DNA from 2 places in the Microbacterium sp. C23T genome. Region 2 is predicted to be linked to the other one. Evidence: riboswitches for the same ligand, from Rfam matches in the RefSeq annotation. Region 2 holds a riboswitch; the other holds the start of a gene.

Region 1 (9,091 bases), on a different contig from region 2:
TGACATGGACGGCAAGCCGAACCTCGTGATCCTCCGGCGCTTCCGAGCGTCGGCCGACGAGGTGTGGCGCGAGCTCACCGAGTCCGCACGGCTCCAGCGGTGGATCGGCCGCTGGGAGGGCGATCCCGCGACCGGGCACATCACGTTCTTCATGACCGCGGAGGATCCGGATGCCTCGGGCGAGGAGTACACGATCCTCGAGTGCGACCGCCCGCGGCGGTTCGCCGGCGACACGTCGGCCGGGTCGGGTGCGTGGCACCTGTGGTTCGAGCTGGCCCCGGACGAGCACGGCGACACCGTGCTCACGTTCGGCCAGCGCCTCAACCCCGAGGACGAGGTCGGCTCGATCGGCCCGGGTTGGGAGTACTACCTCGACCGTCTGGTGGCCTCGCAGGCAGGCGTGGCCGTCGACACCGTGAACTGGGACGACTACTTCCCCGCGTTGCAACCCGGCTACGAGCGGCTGGTCGCCGGCGGCTGATCCTGGCGGCGCTCAGGACCAGACGAACCGGAACGTGCCCGCCGCCACGGCGGCGCCGATCGCGAGCGCCATGATCACGGTGCCGCCCACCAGCGCCACGGCGTCACGGGGGTGCAGGCGCGACGGCCGCGCCCACGTGCGCGGGATGCCCGAACCGAAGCCGCGCGCCTCCATCGCCATCGCGAGCTTCGTGCCGCGGCGCACCGCGAACACGAGCAGCACGAACGCCATCGAGAAGAAGCGGCGGACGGCTCCGCTGTCGCCGACGCCCCGCGCCCGGCGGGCGAGGCCCATGCTGCGCCAGTCGTCGAGGAAGAGCCCGAGCGTGCGGGTGCCGGCGAGCACGCCGAGCACGAAGCGCGACGGCAGCTTCGCGACCTGCGCGAGCGCGTCCGCGAGCTCGGTCGGGTCGGTGCGGCCGAACAGCAGGATCGTCGGCAGGGCGAGGGCGAGCACGCGCACGCACACCGCGATCGCCAGGGCGATGGAGTCGTCGCTGATCGTCGCGTACCAGAACGACCAGTAGACGGTGCCGCCGGGCTCCGCGTACAGCAGCATGCTGAGGCCCGCGACCGGCGCGAAGACGAGGATGGGCAGCATCCGTTTCAGCACCGTCATCGCTGCGAGGCCCGTCAACGGGACGCACGCGAGCTGGAGCACGATCGCGACGAGGGCGCTCGTGGCGTCGATGCTCGCGAAGAGGGGCACTGACAGCAGCAGCGCGAGCACGATCTTGGTCACCGGATTGACCCCGTCGAGCCAGGCGCGGGGCACTGCCTCGACGTCGGCGGTGCGCGCGTCGACGGCGGTCACGGTCCCACCCCCGCCGGAACGGGAGCGCCGAGCTCGATGCGGTGGCCGCCGAGGTGGCGCAGCACGTCCTCGTCGTGGGTGACGGCGACGACCGTCGTGCCGGCGGCGATCTCGGACTGCAGCAGCTGAACGAGCTCGATCCAGCCGCGGCGGTCCTGGCCGAAGGTCGGTTCGTCGAGCACGATCACCGGGGGCGCGTCGGCGAGCACGGTCGCGACGGAGAGCCGGCGCTTCTGCCCGCCCGACAGCGTGAACGGGTTCGCGGCGGCGAGCGGCGCGAGGTGCAGCCGCTCGAGCAGCTCGTCGACGATCTGGTCGACGGCGGCAGGGTCGACGCCGCGCGAACGCGGCCCGATCGCGAGCTCGTCACGCACGGTCGAGGCGAGGAACTGGTGCTCGGGCTCCTGGAACACCGTGCCGATGCGCGTGAGCAGCTCGCGCGACGTCCACTTCGAGGGGCGCCGACCGGAGCGGCCCGCGAGTTCCGGCGCGGACTCGACGCGGCCCGCCGCCTCAGGCAGCAGCCCCGCGAGCGTCAGGGCGAGCGTGGACTTCCCGGCGCCGTTCGGCCCGGTGATCACGGTCGCGGCCGCTCGCGGCACGGCGAGGTCGAGCCCCGCGCGCACGATCGTGCGGCCGTCACGGGAGATCGAGAGAGCGGATGCCGCGACCGCCGTCGGCGCGTCGGCCCGGGTGGAAGCGAGGACCGGCAGGTCTACCGGGTGGCCCGGCACCCACACGCCGGCCGCGGCGAGCGCGGCGCCGTGGCGCGCGAACACCTCGGCGGGCGTGCCGTCGGCGAGGAGGCCGCCGTCGGCCCCGACCACGATGACGCGGTCCATGAGATCGGCCCACACCGCAGTGCGATGCTCGATCACGACGAGCGTCGCGCCGGTGTCGCGCACCGCACGCTCGACGGCGTCGCGCACTTCTCGGACGCCGTCCGGGTCGAGGTTGGCGGTGGGCTCGTCGAGCAGGAGCACTCCGGGCCGCATCGCCAGCACCCCGGCGAGCGCGAGGCGCTGCTTCTGTCCCCCGGAGAGCGCCTTGGTCGGACGGGTCAGCGCAACGTCGAGCCCGACGGCGTCGAGCGCCTCTGCGACCCGAGCGGGGATCCGGGCGGCCGGAACACCGAGGTTCTCGCAGCCGAACGCCACGTCGTCGCCCACCTTCGAGAGCACGACACCGGCGTCGGGATCCTGCAGCACGAGCCCGACGCGACCGCGGTGAGCCTCGGCGCGCTCGCCGTCGATGAGGAGCGTGCCGGTCTCGTCCCCCTCGTCGGCGCCGCCGAGGAGACCTGCCATGCCGGCGAGGAGCGTCGACTTGCCCGCGCCGGATGCGCCGAGCAGGAGCACGCGCTCCCCAGGCTCGATCGTGAACGAGACGTTATGGACGGCAGCGGCCCGGCGCCCGCCGTAGCGCCACCCCCAGCCCGCCGCGGTGATGCGGGCGGGGCGGGTCGCCGTCACGTCAGACCTCGCGGCGCGCTTCGCGTCCGACGGCGAAGCGGTTGAGGGCACCGGTCGCGGCGAGCCCGCGCACGGCGATCCAGCCGACGAGGCCCGCGAGCAGCGCGCCCGAGACCGCCAGCGACACCAGGTAGATCACGTTGAACTCGAGGGTCTTCAGGATGTTCGGCGAGCTGCCGTAGAACAGCTCGAACACCCAGGCGCCCACCGCGGCGCCGACGCCGGCGAGCATCGCGACGGGCAGCGTGAAGCGGCGGTAGAGGAAGATCGCGAACACGAGCTCGGCGCCGAGGCCCTGCACGATGCCCGAGAAGAGCGTCGAGACGCCCCACACGTTGCCGATGAGCATCGACACGAGCGCGGCGATCACCTCGACGAGCAGCGCGGCGCCCGGCTTGCGGATGACGAGGCCGCCGATGACGCCGCCGATGAGCCAGATGCCGACGGCGATGCCGCCGAGGCCGGGGGTGAGGCCGTCCATGGCGACGAACCAGGTGCCGCCGATGGTGTTCCAGGCCCAGAAGACCAGGCCGATCGCGACGCCGAGCACCGCGGCGACGACGATGTCGACGACCCGCCAGCGGAGGCTCCGCGGGGCCTTCGAGTGAGCCGCAACGGGGGTGGATGCGGACGTGGACGCGTGCATGTTTGCTCCTCCCTGCGCCGGCATGATCCGGATCAGGTTCGACGGTCGAAGCGTGGATCGCTTCCTCTCAGCCCGGCTCACCGGACTCCCGTGGTGTTGGCGACGAGTATACCGCCGGTTCAGCAGGTATTTTGGGGGGGTGACTTCGGACGACACCCCTGCACCCACGCGTCGCGCGCGACGCGCGCAGACCGGTGCCGTCCCGGTTTCGGGTTCCGAAGACGCGCCCGACGGCGGCATCCTCACGATCCAGACGGGTGAAACGGATGCCGTGTACCCGCCGTCGAGCACCGCTCCGGTGGACGTGACCGCGGTCGCTCCGACGATCGCGACGGTGCCCGTCGCCGACGTGCCGTCGGTTGCGACGTGGAACCCCGCGGAGCTCGTCGAGCCGTCCGACTTCGCGCTTCCGACGATCACCACCGCGCCGACACCCACCGAGGTCGCCGGCGGACACACCGCGCTGGCCTGGGTCGACGAAACGGTCGTCGAGCACGGCGCCGCCCCCGCCGATCTGACCGCGGCCGCGACCCCGTACGTGGCGGTCGAGACCGACCTCCTCTCCGACGCCCCGCGCCGCTCCCCGTTCCGCGCCGCCGTCGTGGTGCCCACGCTCGCGATCGCGGCGGTCGTCGGCGCGTACGCGGCGACGACCCTGCTGTGGCCGCTGCACGCCGTCGCGCCCACCGTCACCGCGATGGAGGTGCAGCCGATCGCGGCGCCCGCCGCCGCGCCCGCGTGGCCGGCCGAGGGCAGCGCGGCCGAGGCGGTCGCCGGCATCCCCGGAACGCTCGCCTCCACGGCCGACCCCGACGCGATCGCCAGCATCACCAAGATCGTGACCGCGCTGGTCGTGCTCGAGGAGATGCCGCTCGCCGTGGGCGAGCAGGGGCCGGAGTACCGCTTCACGTCGGCGGACCGCTCGCGCTACTGGCAGTACCGCGCAGGCGGCGAGTCCGCGCTCGACGTTCCCGTAGGCGGCTCCCTCACCGAGTACCAGATGCTCGAGGGCATGCTCATCGGCTCGGCGAACAACTATGCCGACCGGCTGGCCCAGGGCATCTGGCCCTCCGACGCCGTCTACGCCTCCGCCGCCAACTCCTGGCTCACCGCCCACGGCGTTCCCGGGATCACCGTCCGCGAACCCACCGGCATGGACTCGCGCAACGCCGCGAGCCCCGAGGCCCTCGTGACGCTCGCGCAGAAGGCGCTCGCCAACCCGGTCATCGCCGAGATCGTCGCGAAGCAGTCCGTCGACCTCCCGGGCGCCGGGCACGTCGAGAACACGAACGGCCTCCTCGCCGATCCGGGCGTCGTGGGCCTCAAGACCGGCACGCTGGACGCCTGGAACCTGCTCTCGGCGAAGGACGTCACGATCGGCGACAAGACCGTGCGCCTCTACGCGTCGGTGCTGGGTCAGCCGAACGACGAGGCCCGACTCGCCGCGTCCCGCGCGCTGTATGCGCAGATGGAGGCGGAGCTGCAGCCCAAGCCCTCCGTGACGGCGAGCACCGTGGCCGGCCAGGTCGAGACGCTGTGGGGCGACAAGGTCGACATCGTCACGTCCGGAGACGCCTCGGTGATCCTCTGGAACGGCGGCAGCGGTACCGTCGCGACCACCTACGACCTCGGTGACAGCCGCGACGCCGGCGATGTCGTCGGCTCGCTCAGTGTGACCGGACCGCTCGACGCCACCACCGTCGACCTGAAGCTCGCTGCCGAGATCACCGATCCGTCGCCGTGGTGGCGCCTCACGCACCCGCTGGACCTCTTCGGCCTCAACGGCTGAGCCGCCGCAGAGACCCGCTCAGGCGGACGGGTGCCCGACGACGCCCTTCCGCAGCAGCGCGTTGCCGTATTTGCGCGTCTCGCCGGTGCGCACGATGACGTACGCGGTCTTCGCGAGCACGTAGTACTCGAACCGGTCGACGTAGCGCGGATCGTCGACGCCCGCTGCGGCGGCGAGCTCGCGCTGCACGTCGAGCACCTCGCCGTCGGCCGACGCCATGAGATCCAGCGCGGGTGCGTCGTCGAGCGGCACCACGCTGCGCACGGCCGCCAGCACCTCGGGCGTCGTCGTTCCCGGCAGATCGATGACGCGTGCACCGATGGCCCACGCCGGGAAGTGCGCGTCGGCGATCACGACCGCGTCGGAGTGGCCCATGCGGTCCAGGTGGAGCAGCAGCTCCCCGGTCAGCAGGGGGTTGATGCCCTCGAGCATGAAGATCCCTTCGTCAGCGGATGAGGCCGTCGGCGGCCAGATCGTCCCACAGCGCGGCGGGGATGTCGATCGCCATGAGCTCGGCGTTCCGGCGCAGCTGCTCGGGGCGACTGCCACCCACCACGACCGAGCGCACCGCGGTGTCGCGCAGTGCGAACTGCACCGCCGCAGCGGGCAGCGGCACGTCGTGCGCGCGGCACACGGCGAGGATCGCCTGCAGACGCTCCCACAGCGGCTCCGGCATCCGTCCGTACTCGTACCGGTCGGAGCGCTCCGGCTCGTCCTTCGCGAGAAGTCCCGAGTTGAAGACGGATGCCGCCACCACCCCCGTCCCGCGCTCGTGACACGCGGGAAGCACGGCGACTGCTGCGGGCTGCTCGAGGAGCGTGTAGCGCCCGGCGATCATGATGAGGTCGAGATCGGCGCTCTCGACGGCGGCGGCGAGCGCGTCGCTCACCATGGAGCCGATGCCGATCGCGTCGACCGCACCGTCGGCGCGCAGCTGCTCGAGGGCGGGGAACGCCTCGCGCAGCGCGAGGTCGAGATCGTGGCGCTCGGGATCGTGCAGGTAGAGCACGTCGACGCGATCGAGGCCGAGGCGCTCCAGGGATTCCCCGAGGCTCGCGCGGACGCCCGCCTCGGAGAAGTCCCATTCGCGGCGCAGCGCCGTCGGCACGTGGAAGTCGGCGGCGAGGTCGAGGCCCCCGTCGTCATCGGGGTTGGGGCGGAGCAGACGCCCGGCCTTCGTCGAGATCACGAACTCGTCGCGCGGCTTGGTCCGCAGGAACGCGCCCAGGCGCCGCTCCGACAGCCCCAGCCCGTAGTGGGGAGCGGTGTCGTAGTAGCGGATGCCGCTCTCCCACGCCGCGTCGAGGATGGCCCAGGCCTGGTCGTCGCTGAGTTCACGGAAGAGGTTGCCGACGTTCGCCGCGCCGTACCCGAGCCGCGTCAGCGCGGGGAGTTCAGGCCGCGGCATCCGTCGTCCCGAACTCGTACTCGGCGCGGCTGGCCGCCTTCATCTCCATGCCGGTGCCGGGCACCGTCGGTGCCACGTACACGCCGCCGCGGACCTCGGTCGGCACGACGAAGTGCTCATGGAGGTGGTCGACGTACTCGATCATGCGACCTTCGCGGGTGCCGGTGACGGCCACGAAGTCGAACATCGAGAGGTGCTGCACGGCCTCGCAGAGACCGACGCCGCCCGCGTGCGGGCACACCGGAATGCCGAACTTGGCCGCCAGGAGCAGGTTGGCGATGTTCTCGTTGACGCCGCCGACGCGCGCCGCGTCGATCTGCATGACCGAGATCGCGCCGGCCTGCAGCAGCTGCTTGAAGATCACGCGGTTCTGCGCGTGCTCCCCCGTCGCCACGCGCACCGGCGCGATGCCGCGCGCGATCTCGGCGTGGCCGAGCACGTCATCGGGGCTCGTGGGCTCTTCGATCCACGCGGGCTCGAACTCGGCGAGCGCGTTCACCCATGCGATCGCCTCGGACACCTCCCAGCGCTGGTTGGCGTCGATCGCGATCGGGAAGCCCTCGCCGCAGACCTCGCGCGCGACGCGGAGGCGACGGATGTCGTCATCGAGGTCGGCGCCGACCTTGAGCTTGATCTGGCCGAAGCCGTCGGCGATCGCCTCCCGGCACAGGCGCGCGAGCTTCTCGTCCGAGTAGCCCAGCCAGCCGGGGCTCGTCGTGTACGCGGGGTAGCCGGTGGCGAGCAGCTCGCGCTCGCGCTCGGCCCGACCGGGCTCGGCGTCGCGGAGGATCTGCAGCGCGTCTTCGGGCGTGAGGGCGTTCGTGAGGTAGCGGAAGTCGACGAGCGCGACGAGCTCCTCGGGGCTCATGCGCGACAGCAGCTGCCACAGCGGGAGTCCGGCGCGCTTGGCCTTGATGTCCCACAGCGCGTTGACGACCGCACCGATCGCCATGTGCATGACGCCCTTCTCGGGGCCGAGCCAGCGCAGCTGCGAGTCGCCGATGAGCTCGCGGTTGATCGCACCCATGTCGTCGAGGAGCGGCTCGAGCTCGCGCCCGACGAGGTGCGCGGCGAGCGCGTCGAGCGCGGCGACCTGGACGTCGTTTCCGCGCCCGATCGTGAACACGAAGGCGTGTCCCGAGACTCGGTCCGCAGCATCCGTCACGATACGGAGGTAGGCAGCCGAGTAGTCGGGATCGGGGTTCATCGCGTCGGAGCCGTCGAGGCTCAGTGACGTGGGGAATCGGATGTCTGTCGTCTCGAAGGCGACGATGCGGCTCACGGGGCGTTCTCCAGCGGTTCGCGGTTCGGGGAGTCGAACCGCTCGAAGTGTAAACATCGGATGTCTATACTGTCAATCACGTCCGCGGGCCGCGGCGGCACCGACGCCGCCCCGCATCGAGAAATCCAGGAGAACCATGAAGTTCGCGCGCCTCGGCGAGTCCGGCAGCGAGATCCCCGTCGTCATCGACGGCGACCGTCACCTCGATCTGCGTCCGCTCACATCCGATGTCGACGGGCGATTCCTCGCCGAGGACCCCGTCGGCCGCACCTCCGCCGCGATCACCAAAGGGCTCCTCCCAGAGCTCGAGGGCGCCGCCGATCTGCGCATCGGCGCCCCGATCGCGCGTCCGAGCGCGGTCATCTGCATCGGCCAGAACTATGCCGCGCACGCGCGCGAGTCCGGTGCGGAGCCGCCGACCGTGCCGATCATCTTCCTCAAGACGCCGAACACCGTCGTCGGACCGAACGACGCCGTGACGATCCCCCGCGGCAGCGAGAAGACCGACTGGGAGGTCGAGCTCGGCGTCGTGATCGGCCGCCGCACCGCGTACCTCGACAGCCCCGACGAGGCCGACGCGCACATCGCCGGCTACGTCGTCGCCAACGACGTCTCGGAGCGCACCTTCCAGATGGAGATCTCGGGCGGGCAGTGGTCGAAGGGCAAGATCGCGCACGGCTTCAACCCGACGGGCCCGTGGCTGGTCACGGCCGACGAGGTCGACGCCCAGAACCTCGGTCTGAGGAGCTTCGTCAACGGTGAGCCCCGCCAGGACTCGAACACCAGCGACATGATCTTCGACGTGCGGGCCATCGTGCACCACCTCTCGCAGTTCGTCACCCTCGAGCCCGGCGACCTGATCCTCACCGGCACGCCGCAGGGTGTGGCGTTCGGCGGCAAGTTCCCGTATCTGAGGGCCGGCGACGTCGTCGACATCGAGATCGACGGTCTCGGTGCGCAGCGCCAGGAGTTCGTGGCATGGGAGGCGGCACGATGAGCGGCCGGCAGCTGGACGGGCTCGTCGCCATCGTCACCGGAGGCGCATCGGGCATCGGCGCCGCGATCGCGACCGCACTCGCTGACGAGGGCGCCGAGGTCGCGGTGCTCGACCTCGATCCGTCCGGCGCAGACCCGCGGTTCGCCGCGTTCGCCGCGGACGTGTCGGACCGCGCCGCGGTCGACCGGGCGATCGCCGAGGTC
Region 2 (4,809 bases):
GCCTCGCGACCGGGACCCGAGGGCGCCGGCGCCGCCGGGCCACCCGTGCCAGCGGAACCGCCGGACCCACCGGCAGCGTCGTGACGGGCGATGTACTTCACGCGGATGCCGAGAACGGCCAGAATCGCCTGACGCAGGTCTTCGCTGGGGCCCTTGCCCGCGGCGAGCTGCTTGAACTTCGCGACATCGCTCTGGCTCGAGAACGCCAGGGTCAGCACGTCGTCGTCGAGCGCCACGGTGCGGGCACCCGAAGCGAGCATCCACGACGAGCGGCTCACGTTCTCGAGCTGCGCGAGAACCTGCGGCCACGCCTGCTGGAGGCGGTCGAGCGTGACCGGGCCGGCGGGGACGGGAGGGGTCGCCACGGGCGCAGCCTCGGCAGGCTGCGCGGCCGGAGCCGGCGGCGCAGCCGCTGCGGGCGCGGCGGCAGAGGCTGAAGGCGCGGGCGCTGCGGCTGCAGGCGCGGGAGCTGCAGGTGCAGAAGCTGCGGGCGCGGGCGCGGGCGGCGCGGGAGCTGTCGTCGCGGGGGCCGGTGCAGCGGCCATCGCCGGCGCGGCGACGGGAGCGGCGCCGGCGCCGCGCGCCAGCACGCGGGCGACCATCAGCTCGAGCTGCAGGCGCGGCGAGGTGGCGCCGGTCATGTCGTCGAGCGTCGCGATGACGAGGTCGGCGATGTGCGACAGCCGCGACGGACCGAAGGCGTCAGCCTGGCGCTGCATGCGCGCGAGGTCTTCGGCCGAGACGCCCCGCAGCACGGCGGCGGCGCCCTGGCCGGCCGCGGACACGACGATGAGGTCGCGCAGGCGCTCGAGCAGATCGTCGACGAATCGGCGCGGGTCCTGTCCGGTCTGCACCACGCGGTCGACCGCGGCGAAGGCAGCCGCCGCGTCGGAGGCGGCGAAGGCGTCGATCACCTCGTCGAGCAGTTCGGCGTGGGTGTAACCCAGCAGCGCGACCGCGCGGGCGTAGGTGACCTTGGCGTCTTCCGAGCCGGCGATCAGCTGGTCGAGCAGCGACAGGGTGTCTCGGGGCGATCCACCGCCCGCGCGCACGACGAGCGGCAGGACGCCCTGCTCGACGTTCACGCCCTCCTGGGCGCACAGCTGCTCGACGTACTCGAGCATCGCGGCCGGGGGCACGAGGCGGAACGGGTAGTGGTGGGTGCGCGACCGGATGGTGCCGATGACCTTCTCGGGCTCGGTCGTCGCGAAGATGAACTTCACGTGGTCGGGCGGCTCTTCGACGAGCTTGAGCAGGGCGTTGAAGCCCTGCGGGGTGACCATGTGCGCCTCGTCGAGGATGAAGATCTTGAAGCGGTCGCGGGCCGGCGCGAACACCGCGCGCTCGCGCAGGTCGCGGGCGTCGTCGACACCGTTGTGGCTGGCCGCGTCGATCTCGACGACATCGAGCGAACCACCGCCGCCACGGCCGAGCTCGACGCAGCTGTCGCACGTGCCGCACGGCGTGTCAGTCGGACCCTGCGCGCAGTTGAGGCAGCGGGCGAGAATGCGCGCCGACGTGGTCTTTCCGCACCCGCGGGGGCCTGAGAAGAGATACGCATGACCGACCCGGTCGCCGCGCAGCGCGGTCATGAGCGGCTCGGTGACCTGCGACTGCCCGATCATCTCGCCGAACGACTCGGGCCGGTAGCGGCGGTAGAGGGCGGTGGTCACTCCCCCAGCCTACGGCGTGGGGCCGACATCGCGACCGCGACTCGACAGGCTCGGCGAACCGGGACCGGACGCGCACGGCGCGCGCCGAGGACACACGGCGATCGGCCGTCGAGATCCCCTGCTAGATTGCTCGGCAGTGACACGGGGTGCCCGCACGGCGGGCTGAGAACACACCCGTCGAACCTGATCTCGATCATGCGAGCGAAGGGATGTCGCGATGAACGCGCGCACCGAAGCACACCTGTCCGCCCTCTCCCCCGCCGCCGCGCTGACGGCGCTGCGGGAGACCTCGCCCCTGGTGCAGTGCATCACCAATGCGGTGGTGACGAACTACACGGCGAACGCACTCCTGGCGGTGGGCGCCGCCCCCGCCATGTGCGACATCCCGGGCGAGGCCGGACTCTTCGCCAGCGTCGCCGACGGCGTGCTGGTGAACCTGGGCACCCCTACGGCCGAGCAGCGCGAGGCCGCCCGCGAAGCGGTGCGGGCCGGCACCCCGTGGGTGCTCGACCCGGTCGCGGTCGGCGTGCTGCCCGTGCGCACCGCTCTCGCCGCCGAACTGCTCGAGCACCGTCCCGCCATCGTCCGCGGCAACGCCTCCGAGATCCTCGCCGTGGCCGGCGAGGGCGGCGGCGGTCGCGGAGTCGATGCGACGGACGGGACGGATGCTGCGGCCGGCGCCGCGCGGTCGCTCGCGCTGCGCACCGGCGGCGTGGTGGCCGTGTCGGGACCGGTCGACCTCGTGACCGACGGCGAGCGAGTGGTCCGCATCGGCGGCGGGGACGCGCTGCTCACGCGGGTCACCGGCGGCGGCTGTTCGCTCGGCGCGGTGATGGCCGCGCTCGTCGGCGTCTGCGCTCCGTTCGAAGCGGCGGTGGCGGCATCCGTCCTCTACGCGGCCGCGTCGGAACGGGCCGCGGCCCGCGCGGAGGGGCCGGGCACGTTCGCCGTGGCGTTCCTCGACGCGCTCGACGCCGTCGCCGCAGCGCCGGCCGAGCTCGACGCGCGCGTCGCCGACGTGCTGGCGACCCGATGAGCGGGCTCGGCGCACGTCTCGCGCTGCACCTCGTGACCGACGACCGTCTGCCGTTCGACCGGCTGCTCGAGGTAGTCGACGCGGCGGCGGGCGCGGGCGTCGACGTCGTGCAATTGCGGGCGAAGTCGGTGACCGCCCGCGAACTGCTGCGTCAGGCGCGAGCGCTGTCGGACGTCGTCGACCGCCGCTGCCTGCTCCTCATCAACGACCGCGTCGACGTGGCCGTGGCGGCGCGGGATACCGGAGCCCGCGTCGACGGAGTCCACCTCGGACAGAGCGACCTCCCGCCCGAAACCGCGCGCCGGCTGCTCGGGTCGCACGCGGTGATCGGATGGACCGCGAACTCCGCGGAGCACCGGGCCGCCGCACATCTCCCCCGCCACGGCACGATCGACTACCTCGGCGTCGGCGTCATCCGGCCGACGTCGACGAAGCCCGACCACCCGCCGGCTCTCGGCGTCGAGGGCTTCGCCGCGTTCGCCGCGGGCACCGACCTGCCGTGCGTCGCGATCGGCGGGGTCGTGGAGTCGGATGTCGCGGCGCTCCGCGACGCCGGGGCCGCGGGCATCGCGGTCGTGTCGGCGATCTGCGGCGCGGACGACCCGGCGGCGGCGGCCCGTGCGCTCCGGGATGCGGCCGATGCGCCCTCGCTCGAGGGGGTCGCGCGTTGACCGACACGGCGTTCGCCGCGCCCGCACCGACGCCGGTTCGCGCGGCGGCGATCCCACGGGTGCTCAGCATCGCCGGCACCGACCCGACCGGCGGCGCCGGCGTGCAGGCGGACCTCAAGTCGATCGGCGCGCTCGGCGGCTATGGCATGGCCGTGGTCACCGCGCTCGTGGCGCAGAACACCCGCGGCGTGCGCGCCGTGCACGTGCCGCCGACGACGTTCCTCGCCGCGCAGCTGGATGCCGTGTCGGACGACGTCGAGATCGACGCGGTCAAGATCGGCATGCTGCAGTCGGCGGAGATCATCGGCACCGTCCGGCAGTGGCTCGGACGCGTGCGCCCGCCGATCGTGGTGCTCGACCCGGTGATGGTGGCGACGAGCGGCGACCGTCTGCTCGACCCCGCGGCCGAGGAGGCGCTGCGTGAGCTCGCCCGCGACGTCGATCTCGTGACGCCGAACCTCGCGGAGCTCGCGGTGCTCACCCGTCGCGCCCGCGCGACCTCGTGGGCGGAGGCCGTCGCCGACGCGCAGACCCTCGCCCGCGACACCGGCACGACGGTGCTGCTGAAGGGCGGGCACCTCGACGGTGCCGACTGCCCGGATGCCATCGTGGCGGCCGACGGCGCCGTGCACGAAGTCGGCGGCGCTCGCGTCCAGACGCGTCACACCCACGGCACCGGCTGCTCGCTCTCGTCCGCGATGGCGACGCTCCGGGCGGGCGGCGCGTCCTGGCCCGAGGCGCTTCAGCGCGCGAAGACGTGGCTGACCGGGGCGCTCGCCCACGCCGACGCGCTGCGGGTGGGCGAGGGCAACGGCCCGATCGACCACTTCCACGAACTACGGGGCGCAGCATCCTCTGCCGTCCCTTCATGGTCGGCACGCGTGTGGGAGGCCGCCGCACCAGAGCGCGCGGAGGTCGACGGCCTCGACTTCGTGCGCGGGCTCGGCGACGGCACCCTGCCGCGCGAGACGTTCCTGCGATACCTCGCGCAGGACGCGCTCTACCTCGGCGAGTACTCCCGGGTACTGGCGAAGGCGAGCGCGCTCGCGCCGACGTCGGAGGAGCAGGCGTTCTGGGCGCGTGCGGCGGAGTCCTCCATCGTCGAGGAGCGCCGGCTGCACGAGTCCCACCTCGGCGCGACGGCCGCAGCCCCGGCGCCGCAGACGCTCGCGTACACGAACCACCTCCATGCGTCGGCCCGCTCGTATGCCGAGCTCGTCGCGGCGCTCCTCCCCTGCTTCTGGCTCTACACCGATCTCGGTGTCCGTCTCGCCACGCGGCGGCACGACGAGCACCCGTACGACGACTGGCTCGCGATGTACGGCGACCCCGCCTTCACCGCGGCGACCGCCCGCGCGACCGAGATCGCCGATGCGGCGGCGCTCGAGGCCGGCCCGATCGAGCGGGCGCGCATGGACGCGGCGTTCGC

Evidence for each region. Region 2 has a riboswitch for thiamine pyrophosphate ahead of thiM (hydroxyethylthiazole kinase). Riboswitches for the same ligand answer to the same signal wherever they lie in the genome.
Region 1: another riboswitch for thiamine pyrophosphate. It lies ahead of ACLBXX_RS06895 (ECF transporter S component); the one in region 2 lies ahead of thiM (hydroxyethylthiazole kinase).

The regions. Positions count from the first base shown of each region.
Region 1 covers NZ_JBKFBD010000009.1:45,438-54,528, reverse strand. Annotated here, with positions in the region: gene ACLBXX_RS06910 (SRPBCC domain-containing protein) at 1-481, shown strand, start outside; gene ACLBXX_RS06905 (energy-coupling factor transporter transmembrane component T family protein) at 494-1,294, opposite strand; gene ACLBXX_RS06900 (ABC transporter ATP-binding protein) at 1,291-2,766, opposite strand; gene ACLBXX_RS06895 (ECF transporter S component) at 2,768-3,412, opposite strand; TPP riboswitch at 3,405-3,514, opposite strand; gene ACLBXX_RS06890 (D-alanyl-D-alanine carboxypeptidase family protein) at 3,552-5,201, shown strand; gene ACLBXX_RS06885 (RbsD/FucU family protein) at 5,220-5,633, opposite strand; gene ACLBXX_RS06880 (aldo/keto reductase) at 5,647-6,609, opposite strand; gene ACLBXX_RS06875 (enolase C-terminal domain-like protein) at 6,596-7,891, opposite strand; gene ACLBXX_RS06870 (fumarylacetoacetate hydrolase family protein) at 8,028-8,888, shown strand; gene ACLBXX_RS06865 (SDR family NAD(P)-dependent oxidoreductase) at 8,885-9,091, shown strand, end outside.
Region 2 covers NZ_JBKFBD010000063.1:128-4,936, reverse strand. Annotated here, with positions in the region: partial or broken gene ACLBXX_RS20585 (DNA polymerase III subunit gamma and tau) at 1-1,673, opposite strand, end outside; TPP riboswitch at 1,806-1,900, shown strand; gene thiM (hydroxyethylthiazole kinase) at 1,891-2,709, shown strand; gene thiE (thiamine phosphate synthase) at 2,706-3,380, shown strand; gene thiD (bifunctional hydroxymethylpyrimidine kinase/phosphomethylpyrimidine kinase) at 3,377-4,809, shown strand, end outside.